2 regions of the Sinorhizobium sp. RAC02 genome follow, and region 2 is predicted to be linked to the other one. Evidence: riboswitches for the same ligand, from Rfam matches in the RefSeq annotation. Region 2 holds a riboswitch; the other holds the start of a gene.

Region 1 (11,819 bases), on a different replicon from region 2:
TTGACGGGACACTGGCCTGCGCAGGCCTTGCAGGCGAGGCAGGTATCCATCGCCGCCCGCACCTCATGGGAGAAGTCGTCGCGGTTTGCGGGGTTGAGCGAGTTCCAGGCGCGACAAGCCAGCCTTAGGGCGGCGCTCGAGCGGCGCAAGCGTTCCGCCGCCTGGCGCGGATCGACGCCTTTTTCGGCAAGCCGGCGAAGCCACTCCCGCATCAGCGAGGCGCGGCCCTTCGGTGAAAACCGTCGGTCGCGCGTCGCCTTGTAGGAAGGGCACATGAGCCCATCGGCATCGAAATCGAAACAGGCGCCGTTGCCATTGCAATAGGCTGCATTGTCGAAGGCGGCGCGGATGTCGTTGCCGATGATGCGGTCGAGGCTGCCACGCAAGGGAATGTCGTCGATCTTCGGCAGGGTGCTGCCGGCAGGCGCGACGATCTTGCCGGGATTTAGCTGGTTGAGCGGGTCGAAGGCCTGCTTGATGTCCTGCAAGCATGGATAGAGGGGGCCGAAGAAGGCCGGCACATATTCCGAGCGCACCCCCTTGCCGTGTTCGCCCCAGAGAACACCACCGTATTTTTGCGTCAGCGCGACGACGGCGTCACTGATCCGCCGTACGAGCGCAGCATGGTCTGCGCGGGTCAGATCGAGCGCAGGACGCACATGCAGCACGCCCGCATCCACGTGGCCGAACATGCCATAGGTCAACCCTTCTCCATCGAGCAATGTCCGGAATTCGCGGATATAGGCGGCGAGATGTTCTGGCGGAACGGCGGTATCCTCGACGAAGGGCACCGGCCGGATCGGGCCTTCGACATTGCCAAGCAGGCCGACCGCCCGCTTGCGCATCGTCCAGATGGCGTCGATATCGGCCTTGCCATGCGTCGTGGTAAAGCCTTTCCGGCCGGGGAAGGCGGTTCCTTCGAGTGCCGCGCTGACGAGAGCGAGTTTCTCGGCAAGATCCCCCGAGGTGTCGGCCAGAACCTCGACAATGTTGATGCCGTTCGCCGGCCCGTCGGCATCGTCTGGAAAAAAGCCTGCGATGCGCGGCCAGACACTGTCGCCCTTCGCAAGCCGCAGGACCGTCTCGTCGATCGTCTCGACCGAGGCGACGTTGAGAGCGACGAGCGTGCGGGCGTCTTCGAGCGCGGCATTGAAATTGTCGTAGCGGATGTTGATGAGCGCCGCGCAGGCGGGAATTGGCAACAACGCCAGTTCCGCCTCGGCGATCATCGCAAGCGTGCCTTCGGATCCGCAAAGCAAGGCGTTCAGGTCAAAAAGACCATCCCCGCGCTGGAGATGGGCGAGGTCATAGCCGGTCATGAAGCGATTGAGCTTCGGGAAAATCGCCTCGATCTGCTCGCGGTTGTCGGTCGCGATGCGAGCGAGCGTCCTGTGGATGTCGCCGATGCGGTCGCGCCGGGCCTGAAGCGCCCGCAATTCTTCTTCCCGCACGGGGCGGGAGAGGAAATCGGTGCCGTCCGTCAAAACCACGCGCAGGGCGCGGACATGGTTGCTGGTCTTTCCGTAAAGGCAGGATCCCTGGCCGCACGCATCCGTCGAGATCATACCGCCGATCGTCGCCCGGTTGGAAGTGGACAGCTCCGGCGCGAAAAACAGGCCGTAAGGTTCCAATGCCTTGTTCAACTGGTCCTTGACGACGCCGGCGTCCACGCGTGCGGTTTGACGGACCGGATCGATCTCGATGATCCTGTTCATATGGCGCGAGCAGTCGACAACGATGCCGTTTGTCAGCGACTGGCCATTCGTACCCGTGCCGCCGCCGCGCGGGGTAATCGTGACGCCGGAAAATTCCGACCTCGCGAGGGTCTTGGCAATGCGCTTGAGATCGTCGATGTTTTTAGGAAACAGCACGCCGGCAGGCGCCACCTGGTAGATGGAATTGTCGGTGGAATAGACAGTGCGCTCCGAAGCATCGGTGCCCACGTCACCCTCGAACCCTGTGGAGGCGAGATGCTTGAAAAAGCCGGTATTGGATGTCGAAACGGCCCGGTTGGTATCGAGGCGGGGGATCATGGCGGATTCCAAAAACGGCTTGCGCTTCGTTGAAGTTGGCATATAAGTGATAACATACCAATATGGCGGTGCAACCCGGAAAACGCGAGGTTTGAAACGTGAAAAACCAGTCTGTTGTCATAGTCGGTGGCGCTTCGGGCCTCGGGCTCACGACGGCGAAGCTGATGGCCGCGCATGGCGCGACGAAGATCGGCCTCATCGATCGCAACGAGGCGTTGCTGACATCCTCTGCAGCGGAACTGACGGCGCTCGGCGTCGAGGTGGCGACCGCGGTGGCGGATATTTCCCGTGCCGAAACGGCGCATGCCGGCTTCGATGCCGTTGCTGCCAAACTCGGCCGCGTCCATGCCCTCGTCAACAGCGCAGCAATCTACCCGCGCAAGGCCATTCTCGACATTACCGATGAAGATTGGGATCTCGAAAATGCGATCAATGTCAAAGGCACCTACCATATGATGGTCGCAGCCGTGCGCCATATGCGCCAGTTCGTGAACGCGCCGGACGTCACTGGCCGTATCGTGAACATTACCTCGGTCGATGCGTTCAAGGCCCATCCGCAGAACGCGCATTATGCGGCGACCAAGGCGGCGGTCGTCAGCCTGACGAAATCCTTTGCGCAGGAATGCGCCAAGGACCAGATTCTCGTGAACTCCGTAGCGCCCGCCGGCTTTGCCACCGACCGCGCCAAGGAACTCGGCTTTCTGCCGGAACTGGCGAAAGCCAGCGCGCTCGGCCGCGCCGCCGAACCGGTTGAAATGGCCGAATGGATCGTCATGATGGCATCGAGCCGGAATACCTATGCGACCGGCGAGAATGTCGTGATCAGCGGGGGATACATCTATGTCTGACGTCTACCGCGTCGCCGTCGTCACGGGCGCGACCAGCGGCATCGGCAAGGCCATCGTGCCGATGCTGCGCAAGCGCGGGCTTGACGTCTATGCCATCGGGCGCAACGAGGCGCAGCTAGCTGAACTGGCGAAGACAAGCGGCGCGATCCCCGTTCAGGCGGATGTACGCGATAGCGCGCGCATAGCCGACGCGCTGGCCGGCGTCGAGGTCGATATCCTCGTCAACAATGCCGGCATCCTCTCGACCCGCGCAGCCTTTCAGGACATCGACCCCGCCGAAATCGACGCGATGGTCGATATCAATCTCAAGGCGCCGATGCACCTGACGCGCATCGTCCTGCCGGGCATGGTTTCGCGCAAGCGCGGCCACCTCATCTATATAGGCTCCAGCGGCGGCCAGGCGGCATTTCCGGGCATGGGGGCTTACGGCCCCTCGAAGGCCGGCCTCAGCCTCTTTTGCGATAACCTGCGCTGCGACCTGCTCGGAACCTCGGTCCGCGTCAGCGAGATCGTGCCCGGCCGCGTGCAGACGGCGCTGTACCGCACCTCGATCCCGGACAATCAGGCGAGCGCCGTACTCTATGACGGCTACCGTCCGATCCAGCCGGAAAACATCGCGCAGATCATCAACGACGTGATTGCGCTGCCCGTCTATGTCGATGTCGCCCGCGTCGAGGTTTTCCCGACCGACCAGGCGACCGGCGGCGGATCCATGGTAAGATTTCCGGCAAGCTGAAGTCCTGGAGGCGCCGTGTCCGGCAACGACGACAAGAAAACGCGGGAAGAAAAGCCGGATCTCATCAGGCACTATCGCCCGGTCGCCATCCGCTCGGTTCTCGCCGCCCATGCGATGATCCCGAGAAGGCAAGAACCCCTGCCGCCCGATCCGCCGGCAGACACGGGCTTCGCCCTACCGGCAGGCTTTCACGCGATTCCAGACGATTGAAATTTTGCCGACGCGGACACTCGATCATACTCTGTGCCCTATATGCATGTTCACAGCCGGCTCCAGTGGCGCGCGCCGCCAGGCGGCGTGAGTTGAATTTGGTGGCGTGGCGCGTGGCCCTGATCCACGCACATCTGTCATTGTTTTCCTGGAAAGCGAGGCAAGGGGTTGGGGGCGGGCGATGATCTATTCGGCCACGTCCTGCTAAGGGTATCGGAAAATAGTTGACACCTTCTCATCTTGTATACTTCAGGAATATATAAAGTATGCAAGATGAGAAGGTGTACGATGCCATTGACAGCGGAGCGACGAAACTATCCGTTCTGAACGGAGAAAATCATAGGCGTGTCCCAGGTGCTCCTGCGTGGGTAGAAATTTCTGGCCGGGATTTTCATAACGGTGCTGCTGGCGCTGATCCCCGGTGAACGTCGTCACTCGTTTCGCCAAGGTGCCGACCTACTGGATCGATCAGGCTTCGATTTTCTCGTTGATCTGGTTCGGCTTCATCGGGGCATCGGTCATGACGCGGCTGCGGATCCATTTCGCCGTCACGCTCCTGTCGGATCAGTTGTCGCCCAAATGGGTCGTGCGGTTGCGCGCGCTCGCCACCGGAACATCGCTGACCTTTGCGATCGGTTTTGCGGTGGTGTGCTGGTTGTGGTTGGATCCGCTCGGCATCGCTTCCCACGGTTTTGATGCCCAGGCTTTTGCCTCGGAAACCTTCAACTTCCTCTATACCGAGCGGACCCAGACGCTGGAATGGCCGAGCTGGATCGTCAACCTGATCCTGCCGATCTTCGCTCTCACTCCCACCGTCCACAACGCTGCCAACTTGCTTGAAGACCTCGGGATCGCGCGCAAGCGCGAGCAGGCCCCGCTAACGACTGCCGAAGGAGCCGCTTGATGTTTACCTTCGGCGCATTCGTTGCCCTCATGTTGATTGGCCTGCCAATCTCCATCCTGTTGTGTCTCACGGCGGCGGCGTATATCTCGCAGAGCGATAACACGGTTCTGTTCGTCTCCTTTCCCACCCAGATGTTCATGGGGCTGGACAGTTATGGATTGATCGCCATCCCGCTGTTCATTCTCATCGGCGAGATCATGAATGGCGGCGGCATCACGCGGCGCATCATCGACATGGCCATGGCTTTCGTCGGCGCGCTCAAGGGCGGTCTTGTCTATGTGAATCTGCTCGCCCACAGGTTCGTGGCCTCCATTCTCGGTTCCGCGGCAGCACAGGTTGCGCTGATGTCGCAGATGATCGTCCCGGAAATGGAGAAGAAGGGCTAAGATAAGACCTTCGCTGCCGGCCTCACTGCCTATGCCGGCATGCTTGGGCCGGTCATTCCGCCGTCCATCATGTTCGTTGTCTACAGCGTCATTGGCAAGTTCCCGTTGGAACCATGCTGGCCGCCGGCATCATTCCGGGTGTCATTCTAACCATAGCCTTCTGCGTGGTGATCGCGCTCATGGGCTATGTCTACAACTATCCGCGCGGCACCAGCCTGCGATGCGCGAGCGTGTGCCCATTACACTAAAGGCCGTGTCGACTCATCGGCACGGTGATTGACGGCGCGCCTGGCTTGATCATGACCATTCCAATCCTGCTTCCAATCGCGACGGAAGTCTACGGCATCGGCCCGGTGCATTTCGGCGTCGTCGCCGTGCTCAACTTGGTCCTCGGCTTTTTGTCCCCGCCGGTCGGACTGAACTTCTTCATCGCTGCCGCCGTGACGGGCGCGAAACCTGGAAAGATGTTCATTGTAACGCTACCGTTCTTCCTGATCTGCTGCGTCATCCTGGTGCTGCTTTCGATCTTCCCGGCACTCTCGACCTACTTCTCCTAACTCGCTAACTCATAAAAGAGGGAACCCACCATGGACATTACACGTCGTGCTTTGATGAAAAGCGTCTCGCCTGGAGCAGCAATGACTGTCTCCGCACCGTCGATCCTGCGTGCGCAGACCGCCAAGATCTACCGTCTCGGCATTACAGCGCCGCCCGGCCACCCGTGGAACGTCGCAGCTGAAACTGTCGGCAAGCGCCTTTCGGAAGAAACCAATGGTCGCCTTTCGATTCAGGCCTTCCTGTCGAATCAGCTGGGCAACGAAGGCGCGATGCTGCAGCAGATGCAATCCCGCGCGCTGGATCTCGGCTGGATCATGACCGCGGAACTCGGTTCGCGTATTCCTCAGATCGCTGCCATCAATGCGCCGTGGCTCGTCAAAAGCACGGAAAAAGTCGCTACGCTCGTTCGCCATCCCGCGGCCCTCAAGCTGCTCGACGTACTGCCTACCCAGAGCGGTACGATCGGCCTTGGTTACGGCATCGCCACCCTACGCGTCGTCTTCACGGGCAAGGAAACCGCAGGCATCGAAGATATCAAGGGTATGAAGCTGCGCATCAACACAACGCTGGCGTACCGTGATTTCTACCAGCTGCTCGGCGCAGCGCCGACACCAATGCCGACACCGCAGGTGTTCGACGCCATGTCCAACGGGCAGGTGGATGGACTTGAAGCCGATCTGGATCTCTCCTGGAATCAGCGCTACGACAAGGTCGCCAAGACAATGCTGCGTATGAACGCCATCTTCATGCCCTGTGTCGCCTTGGCGTCCGGTCGCGTATAGAAGGGCGTTCCTGAAGCGGATCGTGAACTCATCACCCGCCTCACCCGTGAAGAGCTCGACAAGCAGATCGACGCTACCGTCGCAAAGGAAGCCCCCCTCCTGCAGAATTTCAAGGATGCCGGCATCAAGATCGTCGACGTAGACCTGCAGAACACCGCCGAAATTATCGCGGCCTATCACGAGATCTCGCTGCCGAAGGCACCGGTTCTGAAAAACTGCGGGAAGTCGGCGCAAGTCTCTGACGGAAGCGGCTCACCTGTTTGCGGCTTTCCTGCCAAGGGAAGGCCGTATCGGCACAGTCCACCATGTAGGCACGATTATTTTCAGATCACGTGACAACATTCTGAGAGGCTGGCTTCTTTCCCTCTGATAGGAGCGGGGGTGTTGTTGTCTGCGAAAGACCTAAGAACTCGCAACACGATTGTGGACGAATCTTGATCGAAAGACCCGATGGCGGCGTCGGCCAGTTCTAGTGCGGGCACCGAAACGGTTGATAAGTCGTCATAGCTGTTGACGCATTTTTTACCTCGTCTACTATATCTTGTGTTCGAGGTTCCTTCGATTCGAAAAAATCGAAGGCTAAGACGGGAATCCGGGGCGGCCATGATGGCCGCGTCAAACCGGAGCTGCCCCCGCAACTGTAAGCGGCGAGCATTCGTTCGATGAAGCCACTGAGGCGCAAATGCCTTGGGAAGGTGAACGGATGCCGCGACCCGCAAGCCAGGAGACCTGCCTCGTACATGAATGTCCACGGGCGGGGTGTCCGGAAGGCGAGCGTTGGGTTGCGGAATGATGTCGCGCCCCGTCTCCCCGTATGTCCCGCATAATCACTTCGGGGTGAAGTTATGTCGATCCAGTTTCCAGTGCATCCACGCGAGTAAGCGGCGTTTCGTGTCCGGCCGTCTCAGGCGGCCATCTGCCTATCTCCAGTTTTTCGAACGGCCATCGGCGGATGGCTGAACGATTTGTCACGCCCAATTGTCCAATTACGAGGAAGACCATGTCCATCACCGTCTACAGCAAGCCTGCCTGCGTCCAGTGCACCGCGACCACCCGCGCGCTCGACCGCCAGGGCATCGATTACAGCGTCGTCGACGTCTCCGAGGATGCCGATGCCTTCGCGCTCGTGCAGGGGCTCGGCTACCGGCAGGTCCCTGTCGTCATCGCCGGCGAGCAGCATTGGGCCGGCTTTCGTCCGGATATGATCAGCGCGCTGGCTTGAAGCGAGCCAGGCGATGGGCGGGCTCGTCTATTTTTCCACCCGGTCGGAAAACACCCGTCGGTTCGTGGAAAAGCTCGGCCTTCCAGCCTCCCGCATTCCTCTCCGCGCCGACGAGACGCTGAAGGCGAAGGCGGCCTTCGTGCTCGTCGTGCCGACCTACTGCGGTGAGGACGGGAAAGGCGCCGTTCCCAAGCAGGTGATCCGCTTCCTCAACGATGCGGAAAACCGCGCAAACCTTCGCGGCGTGATTGCCGCGGGCAACAGCAATTTCGGCGCGACCTTCGGGATCGCCGGCGATGTCATCTCCGCCAAATGCGGGGTGCCGTACCTCTATCGCTTCGAGCTTCTGGGCACGGATGAGGATGTCGCCAACGTCAAAGATGGATTGGAACGATTTTGGACACGATGACGCTCGACAAGCCGATCAAGGCCCCGGAGATTACGGCGCTGGACTACCACGCGCTGAACGCCATGCTGAACCTCTACGACGAGGGTGGAAAAATCCAGCTCGACAAGGACCGGCTGGCCGCCAAGCAGTATTTCCTCCAGCACGTCAACCAGAACACCGTGTTCTTCCATAACCTCAGGGAAAAACTCGATTATCTGGTGACGGAGGGCTACTACGAGCAGGAGGTTCTGGACCAGTATGCCTTCAATTTCGTGCGTGACCTGTTCGACCACGCCTATGACAAGAAGTTCCGTTTCCCGACCTTCCTCGGCGCCTTCAAATATTACACGTCCTATACGCTGAAGACTTTCGACGGGAAGCGCTACCTGGAGCGCTATGAGGACCGCGTCTGCATGGTGGCGCTGGCGCTGGCGCGCGGCAACGAACAGCTTGCCCGCGACCTCGTCGATGAGATCATTTCCGGCCGCTTCCAGCCGGCGACGCCGACCTTCCTCAATGCCGGCAAGAAGCAGCGAGGAGAACTCGTTTCGTGTTTTCTGCTGCGCATCGAAGACAACATGGAGAGCATCGGCCGCTCGATCAATTCGGCCTTGCAGCTCTCCAAGCGCGGCGGCGGCGTGGCGCTTTCGCTGACGAACCTTCGCGAAATGGGTGCGCCGATCAAGCAGATCGAGAACCAGTCCTCCGGCGTCATTCCGGTGATGAAGCTATTGGAAGATTCCTTCTCCTACGCCAACCAGCTCGGTGCGCGGCAGGGCGCGGGTGCGGTCTATCTCAACGCCCATCATCCCGACATCATGCGCTTCCTCGATACCAAGCGCGAGAATGCTGACGAGAAGATCCGCATCAAGACGCTGTCGCTTGGCGTCGTCATCCCCGACATCACCTTCGAGCTCGCGAAGAACAACGAGGACATGTACCTGTTCTCGCCGCATGACGTGGAGCGCGTCTACGGTGTTGCCTTCTCCGAGATTTCGGTGACGGAAAAGTACCGCGAGATGGTCGAGGACGCCCGCATCAAGAAGAAGAAGATCAAGGCGCGCGACTTCTTCCAGATCATCGCCGAGATCCAGTTCGAAAGCGGCTATCCGTACATCATGTTCGAGGACACGGTGAACCGGGCAAACCCCATCGCCGGGCGTATCTCCATGAGTAACCTCTGCTCGGAAATCCTGCAGGTCAGCGAGCCGAGCACGTTCAACGACGACCTCTCCTATGCGACGATGGGCAAGGACATTTCCTGCAATCTCGGCTCGCTCAACATAGCGGCTGCTATGGATAGCCCCGATTTCGGCCAGACGATCGAGACGTCGATCCGGGCACTCACGGCCGTCTCCGAGATGAGCCACATCTCCTCGGTCCCCTCCGTCGAGAAGGGCAATGACGACAGCCACGCCATCGGCCTCGGCCAGATGAACCTGCACGGCTACCTCGCCCGCGAGCGCATCTTCTATGGATCGGAAGAGGGCGTCGACTTCACCAATATCTATTTCTACACGGTGACGTACCACGCCATCCGCGCCTCCAACCGGCTGGCGGTCGAGAAGGGCGTGAGCTTCAAAGGCTTCGAGAATTCGAAATACGCTTCCGGCGAATATTTCGACAAATACACGGAAGCGGAATGGCTGCCGGCGACGGATAAGGTGCACGGGATTTTCGACGAGGCGGGTATCCATATCCCGACGCAAGATGACTGGCAGTCTCTGAAGGCTGCAGTCATGGCAGGTGGTCTCTACAACCAGAACCTCCAGGCCGTGCCGCCGACGGGCTCGATCTCCTATATCAATCACTCGACGTCCTCGATCCACCCGATCGTCTCGAAGATCGAGATTCGCAAGGAAGGCAAGATCGGCCGCGTCTATTATCCGGCCGCCTTCATGACGAACGACAATCTCGACTACTACCAGGACGCCTATGAGATCGGCCCGGAGAAGATCATCGACACCTATGCGGCGGCGACGCAGCATGTCGACCAGGGCCTGTCGCTGACCTTGTTCTTCCGCGACACCGCGACGACGCGCGACATCAACCGGGCGCAGATCCATGCCTGGAAGAAGGGCATCAAGACCATCTACTACATCCGCCTTCGCCAAATGGCGCTGTCCGGCACGGAAGTGCAGGGCTGCGTCTCGTGCGCATTGTGACATCGGGGAAGACCATGAACATCCAAGTGAAGACCAAAGCCCCGAAGGCGGCCGCCGCCGTGCGCGCCATCAATTGGAACCGCATGGAGGACGACAAGGACCTGGAAGTCTGGAACCGCCTGACCGGAAATTTTTGGTTGCCGGAGAAGGTGCCGCTCTCCAATGATATCCCGTCCTGGGCTACCTTGAAGCCGGAGGAACAGCAGCTCACCATCCGCGTCTTCACCGGCCTCACCCTGCTTGACACAATCCAGAACGGCGTCGGCTCCGTGCGGTTGATGGAGGATTCCGCGACCCAGCACGAGGAGGCGGTGCTCTCCAACATCTCCTTCATGGAGGCCGTGCACGCGCGCTCCTATTCGTCGATCTTCTCCACGCTGTGCTCGACGCCGGACGTCGACGACGCCTATCGCTGGTCGGAGGAAAACGAGTTTTTGCAGCGGAAGTCGGCGCTGATCATGGAGCAGTACGCTTCCGCCGATCCGTTGAAGAAGAAGGTTGCCAGCGTCTTCCTTGAAAGCTTCCTGTTCTATTCCGGCTTCTACCTGCCGATGTACTGGTCGAGCCGCGCAAAGCTTACCAATACCGCCGACATGATCCGTCTCATCATCCGCGACGAGGCCGTGCACGGTTACTACATCGGCTACAAGTTCCAGCGTTCGCTGGAACGGCTGTCGGAGGAACGGCGCCAGGAGATCAAGGATTTCGCCTTCGACCTGCTGCTCGAGCTCTACGACAATGAGGCGAAATACACCGAAGCGCTCTATGACGGCGTTGGCCTGACCGAGGACGTGAAGAAGTTCCTGCACTACAACGCCAACAAGGCGCTGATGAACCTCGGCTACGAGGCGCTTTTCCCGCCAGAGGCCTGCAAGGTGAACCCCGCAATTCTTTCTGCGCTCTCGCCGAATGCCGACGAGAACCACGACTTCTTCTCCGGCTCCGGCTCGTCCTATGTCATCGGCAAGGCGGTCGCCACCGAGGATGCCGACTGGGACTTCTAGGTACGAGTAGGGTGGGTTTGGTATCGACGGCGTAGCGGCCCGGAAACGGAGGGCCGTTGCTTCGGTCCGCTATCTATGCCGATCGAGGGATTCAGCAGACCGCATTCCGCGTTTGCTGAATCCCAAATAAGGCAAGCGGCCAATTCGATGGCTTGGCCGCTTTACCCTTGAAGACGTCAAAGATGGTCTTGTCGAAATGGGCTTGCCTTTGAATGTCGGGCGAGCTGTCTCGATGCTTGGGCGTTTGCGCCCCTCACAGCCATCGCTGGCTATTTGCGCTTTCGCTTGGGAGCAGGAACCGGTTGAACCGTCTCCGCATCCTGGGCCAGTCGCAACGCGCGCAGTTTCTCGGTCTTCTTTTCGCGGGCGGCGGCTTCCTGCTCGATGATGCCTTTCGCGACAGAGTTGGTCTCAGCCGCCTTCGTGGCAGCCGTCGCCTTTGTCGGCTTGAAAAATTGCTGTCGAGTCGCTGTCATCGATCACTCCTCACCTGAGCCGGAAACTGGTCGCCACGCGATCACGCGCGAATGGGTTTCTTCTTGGGTGCCGGAAGCAAACCTTCTCGCTGCGCTTTCTTGCGGGC
Region 2 (11,819 bases):
TCGCGCAGAGCCTCGTGCTCACCCGCGTCTCCGGCCGCGCCTCGCCCATGCCGAACCGCGAGACGCTGGAGAACTTTGGTGCGACAGGCGCCACATTGGCCATCCATCTGGCCATTCACGCCCTGGACAAGGTGGTCGAAGACCTTACCCCGCTCTACGGCGCCGATTGCCCGGTGGCGATCGTCGTGAAAGCCTCCTGGCTCGATGAGCGCGTGGTGCGCAGCACGTTGGCCGATATCGTGGCGAAAGTTGCCGAAGAACCGATCGAGCGCACGGCGCTGATCTTCGTCGGCCGCGCATTGGCGGCCACGGATTTTCGTGAAAGCTCGCTCTACGATCCCACCTACCAACGGCGTTTCCGCGGCCGGGGCGATTAGGTCGGCAGAAGCGCTTCCAAAGCGAGCGACGCCTTGGAGCGGTAACGCTCCTTGTGCCGGAGCAGGCGAAAGGCGCGCTCCGGCAGGTCGAAGGCGATGCGGGCCAGCCGGCCCGATGCCAGGTCGTCCGCGACGGCCAGTTCGGAAATCGCGGTCAATGCGCCGCCGGCAAGCACGGCGCTGCGCACGGCTTCGTTCGACGGCAGGGAAAGTGTGATGTCGAGAGATGCCTCGTCCACGCCGCGCGCCGCCAGCGCAGCGGTCAGGGCGCCGCGTGTGCCGGAGCCCGCTTCGCGCAGAACCCAGTGCGCCGCCAAAAGATCGGCCGGCTCGACCGGTTTGCCCAAGAGTGGATGGCCGGCCGGCGCAACCACCACGACGCGGTCGCGCGCGACGGTCCGCTGCGAGAGGGCAGGATGGTCGATTGCGCCTTCGACGAATCCGAGTTCCACCCGCCCCTCGAGCACGGCCTCGGCAACTTGCTCCGTGTTGCCGCTGCCCACGCGCATGTCGATGGCCGGATAGGCCGCGTGGAAGCTTATGAGCAGCGGGGGCAGCCAGTAGGCGCCGACCGTCTGGCTGGCGGCAAGCGTCAGCGTGCCGCGCTTGAGGCCGCCGATTTCGGTGAGGAAGAGATCCGTGCTTTCGGCCCGTGCCAGCGTGGCCCTGGCTTCCGGCAGGAAGGCATGGCCTGTCTCCGTCAGTTCGATCCGCCGGCCGGTCCGGTGAAATAGCGCGATGCCGTAGCGCTCCTCCACGACGCGGATCGCCGAGCTGACGGCGGAGGGCGTGAGATTCAGCGCCTCGGCGGCCTGCGTGAGATGCTCGCGCTCCGCCACGGCGACGAAGATACGGAGCTGTTCGAGCGTCATCATATGTTCGATCCAATCGAATGAAACATCCGATACTTACTGATGGATTGAATGGAGTTTCAAGCGCATCGTTGGCGCATGGAAAATTTATCTAACAGAAGAGCATTTCTTGGAACGCGGGCACTGCTGCCGGGTGTCGTCCTGGCCGGCCTGGTTTCTGGCCTTGCGGTGCTTGCCGAGCACCTGGAAGCGCGCCTGACAGGCGGGGCCTGGATCGAGGCCCTGGTGCTGGCCATCCTGATCGGCGCGGTGTTGCGGCTGTTTTTGCGTCAACCCGCCCGTTTCGATCCCGGCATTGTCTTTTCGGCAAAGTACTTTCTCGAAGTGGCCATCGTCCTGCTCGGTGCGAGCGTCAGTGCTGCGGCGATCGGTGGCATGGGCATTTCGCTGATCGGTGCCATTGCCGTGGTTGTGGGGGCGGTTCTCATGACGAGTTACGGGATAGGGCGCTGGCTTGGCCTGTCCCGCTCCGTTGCGCTGCTGGTAGCCTGCGGCAACTCGATCTGCGGCAATTCCGCGATTGCCGCGACGGCGCCCGTCATCCACGCTGACGCCGAGGATGTCGCCTCGTCGATTGCGTTCACCGCCGTGCTCGGCATGATCACCGTGCTGCTCCTGCCGGTGCTAGTGCCGCTACTCGGCCTTTCGGCGACGGGTTACGGTGTGATGGCGGGCATGACGGTCTATGCGGTGCCGCAGGTGCTGGCGGCGACCGCGCCGGTCTCCGCCCTCAGCATCCAGATCGGCACCTTCGTCAAGCTCGTGCGCGTGCTGATGCTGGGGCCGGTGATCTTCCTCCTGTCCTGTGCTTCGGCGGGGGCGACGGGGCGCAGGCCCGCACTGTACCGGCTCGTGCCGTGGTTCATCCTCGGGTTTCTCGCCATGCTGACTGCCCGCAGTGTCGGCCTTGTCGATGCCGCCATGGCGGGCGCGATGGGTGAGGTCGCGACGGTGCTGACCATTCTTTCCATGGCCGCACTCGGCCTCGGCATCGACCTGAAGCGCGTGATGCGCGCGGGACCGCGGGTGACGGCCGCGGTCGTGCTGTCGCTCGGCGTGCTGGTTCTCGCCAGCTACGCCATGGTGCTCGCCCTCAACCTTGCGACGGCCTGACTCAGGCCGCGTTTTCCCGCACCGGTGCCGGCACGTAGTTGAGCACCGGTCCGAGCCAGCGTTCCACTTCGACGACTGGCATATCCTTACGCCGCGCGTAGTCTTCCACCTGGTCGCGCTCCACCTTGGCGACGCCGAAATAATAGCTTTCGGGCGACGCTATGTAGAGACCGGAGACGGAGGAGCCGGGCCACATGGCGAAGCTTTCGGTCAAAGTCACGCCGATTTCCTTTTCCGCGTCGAGCAGGCGGAACAGTGCCGTCTTTTCCGTATGATCCGGTTGAGCCGGATAGCCGGGAGCAGGGCGGATGCCGGCATAGGGCTCGCCAATGAGGTCGGTCGGAGCAAAGGTCTCGTCCGCCGCATAACCCCAGAGTTCCTTGCGCACCACTTCATGCATGCGTTCGGCAAACGCTTCGGCGAAACGGTCAGCGAGCGCTTTCACCAGAATCGAGTTGTAGTCGTCGTTCGCCCGCTCGAAGCGCTCGGCAATGGCGATCTCGCCGATGCCGGCCGTCACGACGAAGCCGCCGAGATAATCCTGCTTGCCGCTGTTAACGGGTGCGACGAAATCGGAGAGTGCGACGTTCGGCCGGCCGTCGCGTTTGGAAAGCTGCTGGCGCAGCGTGAAGAAGGTCGCAAGCTCCGTGTTGCGCGCCTCGTCGGTGAAGAGGCGGATGTCGTCGCCCACCGTGCCGGCCGGCCAGAAGCCGATGACGGCTTTCGGCGTGAACCACTTTTCCGAAATGATCTTTTCCAGCATCGCCTGCGCATCGGCAAAGAGCTGGCGGGCCGCCGGTCCCTGCTTCTCGTCATCGAGGATTTTCGGAAAGACGCCTTTCAGCTCCCAGGTCTGGAAGAAGGGTGTCCAGTCGATGTAACGGGCGAGATCGGCGAGGTCCCAATCCTGCCAGACGCGGGTGCCGAGGAAGGAGGGTGTCTTCGGCTGGTAGGCGGACCAGTCGGCCTTGAAGGCGTTGTCACGCGCCTTGGCAATCGGCAGGCGCTGCTTTTCCGCCTCGCTGCGGGCATGGGCATCGGCGACCTTGCGGTATTCGGCCTTCAGCGTCTCGACGTAACCGGGCTTCATCTCGGCCGACAACAGACTGCCGACCACGCCGACGGCGCGGCTGGCATCGGTGACATAGACGGTCTGGCCGCGGTCGTAGCGCGGATGGATTTTGACGGCGGTGTGCACGCGGCTCGTCGTCGCGCCGCCGATGAGGAGGGGAATGTCGAAACCCTCGCGCTCCATTTCATTGGCGACATGCACCATCTCGTCAAGCGAGGGCGTGATCAGGCCGGACAGGCCGATGATATCGACCTTTTCGGCCTTCGCCGTCTCGAGGATCTTCGCCGCCGGCACCATGACGCCGAGATCGATGATCTCGTAATTGTTGCAGGCGAGCACGACGCCGACGATGTTCTTGCCGATATCGTGCACATCGCCCTTGACGGTCGCCATCAGGATTTTTCCCGCACTCTGGCGCTCACCGCTGCCGCCATTGGCAAGCTTTTCGGCCTCCATGTAGGGCAGCAGCACGGCGACGGCCTGCTTCATCACGCGGGCGGATTTCACGACTTGCGGCAGGAACATCTTGCCGGCGCCGAACAGGTCGCCGACGACGTTCATTCCGGCCATCAAGGGGCCTTCTATGACGTGCAGCGGGCGTTCCGCATTCTGCCGGGCCTCTTCCGTGTCGGCCTCGACGAATTCGGTGATGCCGTTGACGAGGGCGTGTTCGAGGCGTTTTTCAACCGCCCAGTCGCGCCAGGCGAGGTCGCGCTCCTTGGCTTCCTTGCCGGCCGTGCCCTTGAAGCGTTCGGCGATCTCCAGCATGCGCTCGGTCGCGGTGCCGCCGCCCTTCGGTGCGCGATTCAGCACCACGTCCTCGCAGGCCTCACGCAGGTCGGCCTCGATCGTGTCGTAGACGGCGAGCTGGCCGGCATTGACGATGCCCATGTCCATGCCCGCCTGGATGGCGTGATAGAGGAAGACCGCGTGCATCGCCTCGCGCACCGGCTCGTTGCCGCGGAACGAGAAGGAGAGATTGGAGACGCCGCCCGAGATATGGGCATGCGGCAGGGTGGCGGTGATTTCGGCGGTCGCTTCGATGAAGTCGACACCGTAATTGTCGTGCTCCTCGATGCCGGTGGCGACGGCAAAGATGTTCGGGTCGAAGACGATGTCTTCCGGCGCAAGGCCGGCGACTTCGGTCAAGAGCTTGTAGGCGCGGGTGCAGATATCCACCTTGCGCGCCCTGGTGTCGGCCTGCCCGGTCTCGTCGAACGCCATGACGACGACGGCGGCGCCATAGGCGCGCACGAGCTTCGCGTGGTGCAGGAAGGCTTCCTCGCCTTCCTTCAGCGAGATCGAGTTGACCAGCGGTTTGCCCTGCACGCATTTCAGGCCGGCCTCGATCACCTCCCATTTCGAACTGTCGATCATCAGGGGGACGCGGGCGATATCCGGCTCGGCGGCGATGAGATTGACGTATTCCGTCATGGCCCTGGCTGAATCGATCAGGCCCTCGTCCATGTTGATGTCGATGATCTGCGCGCCGTTCGCCACCTGGTCGCGGGCGACGTCGAGCGCGGCCGCATAGTCGCCGGCGGTGATCAGCTTGCGGAATTTCGCCGAGCCCGTGACGTTGGTGCGCTCGCCCACGTTCACGAAGGGAATGGCGTCGGTCAGCGTGAAGGGTTCGAGGCCGGAAAGCCGCATATGGCGCGGGATGTCGGGGATTTCGCGTGGGCTATGGCGGGCGGCGGCGGCGGCGACGGCGCGGATATGGTCCGGCGTCGAGCCGCAGCAGCCGCCGACGATGTTGACCAGCCCATCGCGCATGAAGCCTTCGATCTGGGCGGCCATCTCGCCGGGCGTTTCATCATACTGGCCGAAGGCGTTCGGCAGGCCGGCATTGGGATAGGCGCAGACGAAGGTTTGCGCGACGGAGGAGATTTCGGCGAGATGGGCGCGCATGGCATTGGCGCCGAGCGCGCAGTTGAGGCCGATCGAGAAGGGGTCGGCGTGGCGCACCGAGTTCCAGAAGGCTTCCGGCGTCTGGCCGGACAGCGTGCGGCCGGAAAGATCGGTGATTGTGCCTGATATCATGACGGGCAGGTCGATGCCCTTTTCCTCGAAGACTTCGCGGGTGGCGAAGATCGCGGCCTTGGCGTTCAGCGTGTCGAAGATCGTCTCGATCAGGATGATGTCGGCGCCACCATCGATGAGGCCACGCAGCTGGTCGGCATAGGCGAGGCGCAGGTCATCGAAGGAGACGGCGCGGTAGCCGGGATTGTTGACGTCGGGCGAGATGGAGGCGGTGCGGTTGGTCGGGCCGAGCGCGCCGGCGACGAAGCGGCGGCGGCCGTCCTTTTCCTGTGCGCGCAGGCCGGCGCGCCGCGCAAGGCGCGCACCGTCGCGGTTCAGTTCATAGACCATGTCCTCCATGCCGTAATCGGCCTGGGCGATGGTGGTGGAGGAGAAGGTGTTGGTTTCGAGAATATCGGCGCCGGCCAGCGCATAGCGGTAATGAATGTCCTCGATCGCGCCCGGCTGGGTCAGCGTCAACAGGTCGTTGTTGCCCTGCTGGTGGCAGGCGCAATCGCCGAAGCGGTCGCCGCGGAAATCGTCCTCGACGAGCTTGAGCGTCTGGATTTCCGTGCCCATGGCGCCGTCGAGCACCAGGATGCGCTCGCGCGCGGCTTTTTGCAGGGCTGCGAGGATCTCGCGGCCGTCGCGTCGCGGCAGTTCGGGGCCGAACAGGGTGTCCAGGTGCGATTTGGCCATGGCAAAGCCCTCCGGTGCAATCATACTGCATCGGAAGTCACATAAAGATATCTTTATGTCAATATGCGTTTATGCGAACGACGCGTCAGTGAAGCGGACGGTCTGCACCGGCAAGCGAGGCGAACAGCGATCGCAGGCGGGCAATATCCGGATCGGCATCCTCATAACGGGAGAGTTTCTGCACCTCCTTCAGTGCCTCGACGGCAAGGTCGGCGCCGCGCGGTTGCCAGAGCAGCCAGGAGATGAAGACGGATTCCGGCTTTCCGGTGCCGGAGAGGCCGTTGTGATCAAGTGCAAGCATTTCTTCCCCAATCGGTAAATTGGGGGATGACCGGACGCACGCATGCTGGATTTCGCCGAAAGGCGACAAGCAAGCGCACCACTGGGACACCCCGCCCATGGACGTTTCAAGTATCAGGGCAGGTCTCCTGGCTCACGGGTCGTCGCCTCTGTCTCGCCTTCCCGGTCCAAAGACCAGTGGCTTTATCGACAGTCGCTCGCCGTTCACAGTTGCGGGGGCAGCGCCGGTCTTGGCACTCCATCTGGAGCATCGCACCGGCTTCCCTCTTAGCCTCCAAGCCGCATGCGACTCGGAAGACCCTGACTTCGGCAAACTGGCGTCAGCGCGCCGGCAAGTCAATGGTTTTGACTATCATGCACAGGGCGGGAACTTTTTCCGTCACCAGGCATTTGGCTTTCCGCCTGCACCATGCGCAGGTTCGCCCTTGGGGAGGGATGGGCGATTCACCAAATCCGCAGATGAGGGTCCATGCTGCGCCATCCAGTCCTGTTGACATGTTGCAAGTCTCTGTCCTTACGGCTAAAAAATGCCGTTTTCATGCACCACGCGGCCAGGATGCCAACAAGCGTGTCGCCTGAGCCATGTCCAACCGTCAAGTACCCCCGGGGTGCGGTTCGGTGCCATGGCTGATCGCGGCACAAATATGAACCCTGCCCGCAAAAAACTGTCCAGCGCAAAGGCCGCCGCCGGATGGTTCCACATGGCCGGATCCAGAATCAGAAACATGCCCCTTCATAATACGCCGCAAGCCTCCTCGCGCGATGCCGACGTCAAGCAGATCGATTATAACGATTCGATCCGCGCCACCTATCTGACGCTGGAGGAGCTCGCCGATTGCGGTGAAGCGCTGGCGCGCGACAAACGCGCGGCCCTGCCCGGCTTCCGACCCTTCGAATTCCGTGCCCGGCACAAGGAAAACGAGAAGGAGATCTTCCGCGTCTACCAGACGACGGCGAAGGATGTCGAAGCGGGCGTGCAGATAACCCCCGCAGCCGAATGGCTGCTCGACAACTATTACGTCGTCGAAGAGGCGATCCAGGAAGTCCGTCGCGATTTCCCCCGCCGCTTCTTCCGCCAGTTGCCGACCCTGGAGGTCGAGGGACAGGTGATGCCGCGCACGCTCGCCGTCGCCTGGCTCTACGTCGCCCATACGCATAGCAGCGTCTCGCATGATGGCCTGACGGCTTTCGTTCAGGGCTTCCAGAAGGTCGATGCGCTGAAGATCGGCGAACTCTGGGCGCTGCCTTCCTTCATTCGTTTCGTGCTTCTTGAAAACCTCCGCCGCATTTCGAGCCGCGTCGAGCGCTCGCGCAAGATGCGGCTGAAGGCGAACGAGGTGGCGGACGAACTGATCCGGCTCAACGATCCGGAAAAATGCATTGCCCATCTCCAGTCGATGGAGACCTTCATCGACGACAACACCTTCGTCATCCAGCTGCTCTACCGGCTTCGTGACGGCCTGCAGGCCTCGGGCGCGGTGATCCAGTGGCTGGAGCGCAAGATCGAGAGCCGCGGCAGCGACCTCGAGGAGCTGATCGTCGCGGAGAACAACCGGCTGTCCTCCGGCAACGTCACGATGAGTTCGCTCATCAAGAGCCTGCGCTCCGTCGACGATACGGAATGGCCCGTCTGGTTCGAGAGCGTCAGCCGCCTCGACGAAGCGCTGCGCCAGCGCTCCGACTACAGCGACCTCGATTTCGGCTCGCGCAACAAGTACCGCAACACGATCGAGCGCTTCGCCCGCCGCTCCGGCAAGACCGAGCTGGAAGTGACCGAAATCGCGCTCACCATGACCGAGGAAGACGCGGCGGCGCATGTCGAGGACCTGGATTACAAGGCCAATGTGGCGGCCTTCCTCGTCGGCAAGAAGCGCAAGCAGCTCGAAAAGCGCATCGGCTATCGTCCGTCGATGGTCCAGCGCGCTGTGCGCCTGACCCGCAAGCTGGATTGGTTCGCGATTGCCGCGCCCAACATCATCCTGACGCTGCTGGCGATGATCGCTGTCTATTTCTTCCTCGATCCGCTCGATATTCCGAACGGCGCATGGCTGATCATGCTCGTGCTTTTCGCGCTGCCGGCCTCCGAGGGCGCGACCGGCCTTTTCAACACGCTGGTCACCTTCTTCGTCACGCCGTCCCGCCTTGTCGGTTATGAATTCAAGGACGGCATTCCGGACGATGCACGCACGCTGCTTGCCGTGCCCTGTCTGATTTCCAAGCGCGATCATGTCGACGAACTGGTGCGCAATCTCGAAGTGCACTACCTCGCCAATCCGCGTGGCGAGATCTATTTCGCGCTCATCAGCGACTGGGCCGACAGCCAGTCGGAAGAGACGCCGGCCGATCTCGACGTGCTCGAATACGCCAAGCGCGAGGTTGCGGCGCTGTCCGCCCGCTACGCCTATGACGGGCGCACGCGTTTCTACTTCCTGCACCGCCGCCGGCTCTACAATCCGTCGGAAGGCGCCTGGATGGGTTGGGAGCGCAAGCGCGGCAAGCTGCACGAGCTGAACCTGCTTCTGCGCGGCGACGGCGACACGACCTTCCTGCCGGGCGCCAACATCGTGCCGGCGGATGTCAAATATGTCATGACGCTCGATTCCGACACGCGCCTGATGCGCGATGCCGTGACCAAGCTTGTCGGCAAGATGCATCACCCGATCAACCGTCCCGTCATCGACGAGGCGACGGGCGAAATCACTGCCGGCTACAGCATTCTCCAGCCGCGCGTCACGCCTTCGCTGACGACCGGCAAGGAAGCCTCGACCTTCCAGCGCATCTATTCCGCCGACCGCGGCATCGACCCTTACGTCTTCACCGTGTCCGACATCTACCAGGACCTCGTCGGCGAAGGTACGTTCACCGGCAAGGGCCTCTATCACGTCGATGCCTTCGAGGCGGCCGTGAAGGGCCGGATCGGCGAGAATGCCGTGCTGAGCCACGACCTTCTCGAAGGCTCGCTGTCGCGCTGCGCGCTGGTGACGGATGTCGAGCTCGTCGAGGATTTCCCGACGCGCTACGGTGTCGAGACCTCGCGCCAGCATCGCTGGGCGCGCGGCGACTGGCAGCTGCTGCCCTACCTCTTCAGCCCGTCGAGTGGAATTTCCATGATCGGCCGCTGGAAGATGTACGACAACCTGCGCCGCAGCCTCATTCCGATCGGCTGGCTCGTCGCCTCCGTCATGGGCTGGTACTACATGGAGCCGCGCCAGGCGTTGATCTGGCAGCTCGTGCTGATCTTCCTGCTCTTCGTCGCGCCGACGCTGTCGCTGATCTCCGGCATCATGCCGCGCCGCAACGACATTGTCGCGCGTGCCCATGTGCATCGGGTCATCTCGGACATCCGCGCGGCGAACGCGCAGGTGGCACTCCGCATCGTCTTCATCGCCCACTCGGCCGGCTTGATGGCGGATGCGATCATCCGCTCGCTCTACCGCACCTTCGTCAGCCGCAAGCTGATGCTCGAATGGCGCACGGCCGCGCAGGCCGACAGTGCTGCGCGCGGCGGCATCCTCGCCCATTACAAAACCATGTGGCAGGCGCCGGCGCTCGCCGTGGTTTCCGTGGCGCTCGCCATGGTCTCCGATACGGGCCTGCCCTTCATCGGCATTCCCTTCGCCCTCGTCTGGCTGCTCTCGCCGATGATCGCCTGGAATGTCAGCCAGACGGCGGAGACCGAGGACCAGCTCGTCGTGTCCGACTATGTCGCCACTGAGCTGCGCAAGATCGCGCGGCGCACCTGGCGCTATTTCGAGACCTTCGTGACGGCCGAGCAGCACTTCCTGCCGCCGGACAATTTCCAGGAAACGCCGCAGCCGGTGCTTGCCGAGCGCACGTCGCCCACCAATATCGGCGTCTACCTGCTCTCGGTCATCTCCGCGCGCGATTTCGGCTGGATCGGTTTTGAAGAGACGGTTCGCCGCCTGGAGCAGACGGTTTCGACCATCGACGGCATGCCGAAATATCGTGGCCACCTCTACAACTGGTACCGTACGAACACGTTGGAAACGCTTGGCCCCCGCTACGTCTCGGCGGTCGACAGCGGCAACCTCGCCGGCCACCTCATCGCCGTCTCCTCCATGTGCCGCGAATGGGCCGAAGCGCCGTCGGCGTTTCTGCAAGGAAGCCTCGACGGCATCGGCGACGTGGCATCGATCCTGTCGGAGACGCTGACGGAACTCCCCGACGACCGCAAGACCGTCCGGCCGCTGCGCCGTCTCATCGAGGAGCGCATCGCCGGCTTCCACAACGCGCTTGCCGCCGTCAAGCGCGAGCACGAATTCGCCTCCATCCGCGTCATCAACCTTTCGGTGCTGGCGCGCGACGTCAACAAGCTGATCGTCAACCTCGACCATGAGATCAAGTCGCCGCAGAGCGGCGAGGTCGTGCACTGGGCAAGCGCGCTGGTCGCGGCCTGCGAGGCACATATCGCCGACAGCGTCTTCGACCTTGGCAGCATCGAGACGTTGCGGGCGCGGCTGGTCGTGCTGCGCGACCGTGCGCGCGACATCGCCTTCTCGATGGATTTCGGCTTCCTGTTCCGCCAGGAGCGTCGCCTGCTGTCCATCGGCTACCGCGTCGAGACCAACGAACTCGACGAGGCCTGCTATGACCTGCTCGCCTCGGAAGCGCGCCTCACCAGCCTGTTTGCCATCGCCAAGGGGGATCTTCCCACCGAGCACTGGTACAAGCTCGGCCGCCCGGTCGTGCCGGTCGGCTCGCGCGGTGCGCTGGTCTCCTGGTCCGGCTCGATGTTCGAATATCTCATGCCGCCGCTCGTCATGCAGGAGCGTCAGGGCGGTATCCTCAACCAGACGAACAATCTGGTGGTGAAGGAGCAGATGAACCACGGCCGCCGTCTCGGTACGCCCTGGGGCATTTCGGAAGCGGCCTTCAACGCCCGCGACCACGAGCTGACCTATCAGTACACCAATTTCGGTGTGCCGACGCTCGGCCTCAAGCGCGGCCTCGGCCAGAATGCGGTGATCGCGCCCTATGCCTCGCTGCTTGCGTCGCAATATGCGCCGGCGGCCTCGCTCGAAAATCTCGAGCGTCTGCGCAAGCTCGGTGCTCTCGGCGTTTACGGCTTCCACGATGCCGTCGACTTCACGCCGACGCGTGTGCCGGAGGGCAAGACCTGCGCGGTCGTGCGCAACTACATGGCGCACCATCACGGCATGTCGATCGCCGCCGTTGCCAACGTCGTCTTCAATGGCGCGCTGCGCGAACGTTTCCACTCTGACCCGGTCATCGAGGCTGCCGAACTTCTCCTGCAGGAAAAGGCGCCGCGCGACATTCCGGTGATCAACGCCAAGCGCGAACCGGAAACCGTCGGCAGCACGCAGGCCGACCTGTTGCGCCCGG

Evidence for each region. Region 2 has a riboswitch for cobalamin ahead of BSY16_RS16305 (hypothetical protein). Riboswitches for the same ligand answer to the same signal wherever they lie in the genome.
Region 1: linked by a shared signal. The riboswitch ahead of nrdH (glutaredoxin-like protein NrdH) and the one ahead of BSY16_RS16305 (hypothetical protein) in region 2 are both predicted to bind cobalamin.

Annotation. Positions count from the first base shown of each region.
Region 1 covers NZ_CP016452.1:987,646-999,464, forward strand. The annotation lists gene ydiJ (D-2-hydroxyglutarate dehydrogenase YdiJ) at 1-2,033, opposite strand, end outside; gene BSY16_RS25710 (SDR family NAD(P)-dependent oxidoreductase) at 2,132-2,881, shown strand; gene BSY16_RS25715 (SDR family oxidoreductase) at 2,874-3,617, shown strand; gene BSY16_RS25720 (hypothetical protein) at 3,633-3,827, shown strand; gene BSY16_RS25725 (TRAP transporter small permease) at 4,249-4,731, shown strand; partial or broken gene BSY16_RS25730 (TRAP transporter large permease) at 4,731-5,674, shown strand; partial or broken gene BSY16_RS25735 (TRAP transporter substrate-binding protein) at 5,705-6,699, shown strand; cobalamin riboswitch at 6,991-7,208, shown strand; gene nrdH (glutaredoxin-like protein NrdH) at 7,458-7,679, shown strand; gene nrdI (class Ib ribonucleoside-diphosphate reductase assembly flavoprotein NrdI) at 7,693-8,088, shown strand; gene nrdE (class 1b ribonucleoside-diphosphate reductase subunit alpha) at 8,085-10,232, shown strand; gene nrdF (class 1b ribonucleoside-diphosphate reductase subunit beta) at 10,247-11,236, shown strand; gene BSY16_RS25760 (hypothetical protein) at 11,506-11,712, opposite strand; gene rpsU (30S ribosomal protein S21) at 11,754-11,819, opposite strand, start outside.
Region 2 covers NZ_CP016450.1:3,380,927-3,392,745, forward strand. The annotation lists gene cobM (precorrin-4 C(11)-methyltransferase) at 1-377, shown strand, start outside; gene BSY16_RS16290 (LysR substrate-binding domain-containing protein) at 374-1,249, opposite strand; gene BSY16_RS16295 (YeiH family protein) at 1,328-2,362, shown strand; gene metH (methionine synthase) at 2,364-6,155, opposite strand; gene BSY16_RS16305 (hypothetical protein) at 6,241-6,456, opposite strand; cobalamin riboswitch at 6,557-6,773, opposite strand; gene BSY16_RS16310 (glycoside hydrolase family 94 protein) at 7,181-11,819, shown strand, end outside.